2 regions of the Undibacterium sp. Ren11W genome follow, and region 1 is predicted to be linked to the other one. Evidence: predicted binding sites of a transcription regulator. Region 1 holds the regulator's gene; the other holds the start of a gene.

Region 1 (3,403 bases):
GCGTGCACGCTTGATCGCTGTATCAACTTGGCGCTGGTACAAGGCTACAGTGCCAGTCAAACGTGCTGGCATGATTTTGCCGTTTTCTTGCACGAAGTCTTTCAGTGTATCGATGTCTTTATAATCAACTGCAGCTACATGTCCTGCTGAAAAACGGCAGAACTTCTTGCGTTTGAACAATGGATTTTGTTGCTGACGCTTTTGCTTCAGTTTGCTTTTATCAAATTTTTTACCGAATGCCATTTTAGGCTCCTAATCTAGTAAAGGTGTCTCGAACTCATTTTCCTGAAAATCAGTGATATGAAAAACGAGACTTTTGCTGTTGCGATTTTTACGCGCTAAAAAACCTGTGAATAACATCGTGACACCCAATTGTATTTCCAGGAATCGCTTAGAAATAGCGCCTGCAGCAACTGCAGTGATTTCAAATTCAACCTGGCGCTGGGTGCTCGCCTGTTCTTGCTTAGAGTGATGCATTAATACCGCAGTTGCTATCGGAATTCCGGCTGGCGTATAACGCAGCGCTGATTTTTCTGCAATGCTAGCAACGACTTTAAGCTCATTCACAAATAATTACGCGTCCTTCGTTAAAACTATTAAGCTGCAGGTGCTTCAACGCGTTGCGTCTTAGCTGCATCTTCTTTCTGAACTGCTTTCATCATTGGAGATGGCGCTGTTTCAGCTTTTTTCATTTTAACTGTGAGGTGACGCAAAACGGCATCGTTAAATTTGAATGCTGTTTCCAACTCAAGCAAAGTTTCAGCATCACACTCTATGTTCATGCAAACATAGTGAGCTTTAGCCAATTTCTGAACGATGTAGGCAAGTTGACGGCGACCCCAGTCTTCAACGCGATGGATTTGACCACCACGTGTAGTAACGCTAGCTTTGTAGCGTTCGATCATTGCAGGCACTTGCTCGCTTTGATCCGGGTGTACGATAAATACTATTTCATAATGACGCATATATTCTCCTTGTGGACAATAAAAAGATGCCCGCCTCGGCGTCAAGACGAGTGCGGGAAGAGGAAAGCCGACAATAGTAACCGATTTTCAAATTTTGTACAATTAGTTCTATGAATGAGGAGAATTCAACTAGCACCCTAGCAGAGCCTGTATCAGTTAAATCATTTATTCCTGAGTTTTTAACAGGTTTTACTTGCATAAGTGACTTTACTGTATAAAAATACAGTCTGCATATACATACAGCTAATTGAAAGAACCATCATGCTGAAACTTACCGCTCGCCAAGAGCAGATCCTGAACCTGATCAAGGATGCCATTCAAAACACAGGCTTCCCGCCGACGCGAGCAGAAATCGCAACAGAACTTGGATTTCGCTCGACCAACGCAGCAGAAGAACACCTGCAGGCACTAGCGCGAAAAGGCGTAATCGAAATAGCAGCAGGCACCTCACGTGGCATACGACTCCTAGAATCCGAACTATCTAGCCACATGCCTGGAATACAAATGGCATTGCCACATCCAGCCCTGATGCAATTGAGCCTGCCATTGGTTGGGCGAGTTGCCGCTGGCTCACCAATACTCGCTACTGAGCATGTAGAGGCCACCTACAATGTGGATCCAGCTCTTTTTTCCGCAAAACCGGATTTCCTGCTTAAAGTACGTGGCTTGTCAATGCGTGACGCGGGTATTTTGGACGGCGATTTATTAGCTGTGAAAAAATCAGATACGGCCCGCAATGGACAAATCGTGGTTGCCAGACTAGGGGATGACGTCACCGTCAAACGCTACAAAAAAACCAGCACTGGCATAGAGTTAATCCCAGAAAATCCAGATTATCCAATTATCAAAGTCAGCGACACCGAAACCGATTTTTCACTGGAAGGCTTGGCCGTTGGGCTACTGCGCAGTTGGTCTTAAAGAGGCATAGCGCCAAGGCGCCCTATCCATGCGGCTTTCGAGCCAGGCATGCTGCGGCCCGCATGCAGATTGCGCTTCGGACATGCCGCTTTTAAAACAGCAATCCATTCAATAGAAGTAAGTCTGTCAATAAAAAACGCCCGATAAATTATCGGGCGTTTTTTATTAGGCATTGATGCCTATGCCAATACAAGCACAGACCCAATACGGCATTAATGCTTAATTGTCGAAGCCTCGACTGCAGCATCTGGCTTTGCAGTAGCGGCGAGCGCCACGTCCTCATCAGTCAATGCCACAGGTTGACGTTCCAAGGCAATTTCCAAGACTTTATCTATCCAACGCACTGGGATAATTTCCAGTTTATTTTTGACATTGTCCGGGATATCAGTCAAATCTTTCGCATTCTCCTCAGGTATTAACACTGTCTTGATCCCGCCGCGATGAGCTGCTAGTAATTTCTCTTTCAGCCCACCAATAGGCAAGACCTCGCCTCTCAAGGTAATCTCACCAGTCATCGCCACATCAGCTCTTACAGGTATGCCAGTGAAGATAGAAACCAAAGCGGTCGTCATCGCGATACCGGCCGAAGGTCCATCCTTCGGCGTAGCACCTTCAGGAACATGAATATGAATGTCACTTTTTTCGAACACATCCGCTTTAATCCCCAAGCGCTTAGCGCGACTACGCACCACTGTACGGGCAGCTTCGATCGACTCTTTCATCACATCACCCAAGGTGCCAGTGCGTATCACGCCCCCCTTACCCGGCATTGCTACGGCTTCTATCGTCAATAAATCACCGCCGACCTCAGTCCACGCCAAACCCACAACTTGCCCAACCTGATTGTCTTTGACTGCCACACCGAAATCATAACGACGCACACCAAGGTATTTGTCGATATTTTTCGAATTGATGGTGGCTTTCTTTTCGGTCTTCTTAAGCAACAACATCTTCACGACCTTGCGACAGATCTTGGAGATTTCGCGCTCAAGTGAACGCACCCCTGCTTCACGTGTGTAATAACGAATAATGTCGCGTATTGCGGTTTCTGCGATGGTAATTTCTTCTTCTTTAAGACCGTTATTTTTTATCTGTTTCGGCAACAAATAACGCTGTGCGATACTGGTCTTTTCATCCTCAGTGTAGCCAGACAAACGTATCACTTCCATCCTGTCTAGCAGCGCGGCCGGGATGTTATATGAGTTTGAAGTAGCGACGAACATCACATCTGACAAATCGAAATCAACCTCAATGTAATGATCCGAAAAAGTATGATTTTGCTCTGGATCCAAGACCTCCAGCAAAGCAGAGGACGGATCGCCACGGAAATCAGCCCCCATCTTATCGACTTCATCGAGCAAGAACAAAGGATTGCGCACACCTACCTTTGCCAGACTCTGCAAGATCTTGCCTGGCATAGAGCCGATATAGGTACGCCGATGCCCACGAATCTCGGCCTCGTCCCTGACGCCACCGAGCGCCATACGCACAAACTTACGATTTGTAGCGCGAGCAATGGA
Region 2 (3,403 bases), 640 kb from region 1:
GAGAGAATGCGTTGAAACCACAGACGCAGATGCTGCGCCGGGATACATCTCAACGCTAGGTCGAGTAAATCTGCATCCAAGTTATTCCAGAAGACGAACGGAGATTGGATTCCCTGCTTAGTTTGATAAGTCTCGCGTATTGTAACGAGATAATCATCAGAGTCGAGTTGTTCCATACAGATTGCAAATTCATCTTTCCGACGCTGATGGAAATCGGCGCTGGTCAAATCTACAGGACCTCGGTGAAAAGGATGGAAGAACGCGCCAGGAACCGGTTTAAAGATTGCCGGCCAACAAAGCAATCCGAACATCGAGTTGATCAATGTGTTTTCAACATAGTACACAGGCGCGTCATCTTGACTAAGATGATCTTTGACGACAGCTTCAACATAAAACGACGAGTCAGGATAAGGCAGCGTTAATTCAAAGCTCGTTACCTGCGCCATCGTAGGTAAGGCTTGATTGATATGGCCTAGCTTGCGATTGAGCCGTGGCGCACTACGTTGCAGCTGCTGATATTCTGCGTCGTTCTCTGGCGCCATTAATGCCAGATTTAAAAGTTCAAGCGCGGCGACCTGCTGCTCCGTCTTTTCTAATACACGAATGGTTCGTAGTCTCGAGCCAGGATAATTGCTCATCCGATAGATCATGAGCGCTTGGTCCCAATCTTTTTGTTTTTCGCATTGCTGTCCCATCTGGAACAAGAGCTTGTGGCGTCGGCCGTTGATCCAGTCATTATCGTTCACTATTTTTGCTAGCTCGGCTAGCACCAACGCTGTCGGCTCACCTTTGTCGAATAGCTCGCGGCAAACTTGCACTGCAATATAACTCTCCACATCGCGCCGCGTCTGGAAGCCTCGCGATTCTTTTGAGAACGGAATCACTTCGTATTGGTATATACCCAAGTCGGATAAAACAAACTCCGACCAATCTTGATACCAGTTTCCAAAGAAGATCAGTCGCAAACGATCGCACATAGGTTTATTTTGAATATGCAACACTCTATCCACTGAGGCTGGGTGCCAAGCGGAGAATGGTTTAGATCCATCAAACCTGCTTCGAAGGCAGTCGAGTTGTTCGGCTTTCTTGAGATTTTTATCTGCTGCAGTAAGTGAGAACGCGGCGACGATTTCAGGTTTTTGTAAGAGCTCAAAAAGTTGATCTAAGCTTAATGGCGGATCCGGCACAATCCATCCCCCTTTGATCAAAGATGAAATTGCCTCACTGGTATCGGCAATTTCAGCGTAGCTAAGTTTGCTTTCGCGGAAATAGTCCCCTTTACGCATCACCATGCGGACGAACAAAGCGCGGGAGGCTTGCGGCAAACTAAAAAAATCGTTAATGAAGCAATGCTCTTCGGGTATCAGCAGATCATCGTATCGTTCGCGCACCCAATCCAGTACTAGTTGGAAGTTATCTAGGTAGTACAGTGGGTTCGGTAATACTCGGTTCATCACGGACAGGCTTTGTCATTCACTGTATGTTTAAACTGTATATCTAATTGGCCAGAATTTGACTAATAATTCGTCGATTTGCATACGTTTTTATACCGCTAAACTGACTGAAATGTAGAAACTGAAAGGCCGTTAGCAAGTCTGACCTAGGTCTCTAATAATACATCATACTGAATATGCATACAGTATAAATTAATTCTTGGCGAAATCAACCCAAGTTATGCAATCATTTTTTTCCATTCATTATTTTGATCGTTAAAGTATTTCTTCTTGCTTATGAAATGCAAGATTAAACTAGACAACGACACCACCTTTGCTGTGTGAGTCAAACTCGTCGCTGTCGCTTTACCGCGATTCGTGGCCAGTTTTTCTTGACTTTCAACGCATGGACCTACATTCTGGCCAGTTTTTTCTTATCTGCCGAGGCCACTTTGACCACCAGGCGCAATTGATAAGCCGATGGCGCATTATCATTAGCCAAGCTTAAATCTAGCTCCCAAGATATGCCATCTTTGTTCTTGATAAAATGACGATGCGATTGGTCTTTGTCAGAAACCGGCGTCCATTTTTCTGTCTTAATCGCCATGCCGCTGGCATCCAGGAAATCCTTCGCGCTGTTAGCTATTTCCACACGGCCGCGCACTTCCCATTGCCTGGTATCACCGCGTTCTACGGTGCGCTCCCAAGGTGTACCCTCTGGCAGCAATATGGAGACATCCGGCATTTGATAGGCCGCCAGCAAGGCAAAGCTGCCCTTGCCGCCCGGATGCCATTCATACTCTATGCCACGTGCCACGTCTTGCGCGCGCAGTCTACCGATCTCACGATCAACCACATGCAGCGCGCCGTCCATACCAGCCGAGAGACCAGCGGTAGTGATGAACTTTCCGTTATCGACATAGCGGCGATTAGCTACGATATGCGCTTTGGGCTCCATTTTTTCGAGTTGAGGAATTGCGCCTGCGATGGTCGTCGCCGACAGGCCGTCCAGCAAACCAGCTTTACCAAGAATGAAGGCGCCGGTGCAGACCGACAGGACTGTCTTTACGTCGCCGCTGCGCTGACGTACCCATGCCAAGGCCTTGGGATTGTTAATGATGGCATTGACATTCCCACCCGGAATCAGCAACACATCTGCCTCTGGCGCATGATCAAGATCGAAATCGGGCTGCATCTTGATACCATAAGTTGAGTGCACACTTTCGGTGTTAGCCGCGACCGTAAAAATCTTTGCGCCTGCCTGGCCAAATACTTCCATGGGCCCGCTATAGTCAATATCTTGCACGCCTTCATATACCAGAACAGCCACCGTCAGCCGCGAGTTTTTGGCAATCATTTCCATGCCGTCGGTCGGGCAGATACCGGGCTTATCATATTCCTGCTCAGATCCCATGCCCGCCATATGCGAGTGATTGCCCATCTGGCAAATATACGTGGTCTTCGTTTTGCCTCCTGCACGCATCGATTTTCCATCGTCTGGAGGCGTGCTTCCCGCATGCGAAAAAAAAGTCGCGGTCGTCATCGTCATTGCTAATAGCGTTTGTTTGCTTAATTTATTAATTTGTTTCATGTGATTCCTTGTTGTTGTTGTTGTTGTTGTTGTTGTTGTTGTTGTTGTTGTTGTTGTTGTTGTTGTTGTGCTTTTTGTTAATTGCTGGCCTACCTTACATAGAACCTGTGTTACCGGAAATGACAATTACAACTTGATGTGTTCGTTCAAAACATAACCATAGCGATGTTTAATCCATTCAGTCCGTACTTTGCGACCAACGGGTAAATTGTTGGGGTAGGCTGCATAAAGAAGAAAGCCAAAGAATCGCTGTTGCGCAGTCTCTCTGTTGTTTATTGAAATTTCGCATCTGGTAAAATGAACACTACGCCCGCCGTCGCTTTCACTTGAAAAAAATATGTCGAAACAACTAAAACCTTTGCAACAACGAACCCTGTCT

Evidence for each region. Region 1 encodes LexA, which represses DNA repair genes until DNA is damaged. Its sites were predicted from a motif close to ACTGTATNNNNATACAGT; they were not measured.
Region 2: a site for LexA is predicted at 1,476-1,493, ahead of ACO0K8_RS03570 (VRR-NUC domain-containing protein). Genes of this name have one in related genera too.

What each region holds. Positions count from the first base shown of each region.
Region 1 is NZ_JBMPPB010000001.1:138,172-141,574, reverse strand. Features, by position in the region: gene rpsR (30S ribosomal protein S18) at 1-243, opposite strand, end outside; gene priB (primosomal replication protein N) at 253-567, opposite strand; gene rpsF (30S ribosomal protein S6) at 597-965, opposite strand; gene lexA (transcriptional repressor LexA) at 1,227-1,883, shown strand; gene lon (endopeptidase La) at 2,096-3,403, opposite strand, start outside.
Region 2 is NZ_JBMPPB010000001.1:779,860-783,262, reverse strand. Features, by position in the region: gene ACO0K8_RS03570 (VRR-NUC domain-containing protein) at 1-1,454, opposite strand, end outside; gene ACO0K8_RS03565 (DJ-1/PfpI family protein) at 1,846-3,024, opposite strand; gene ACO0K8_RS03560 (AMP-dependent synthetase/ligase) at 3,362-3,403, shown strand, end outside.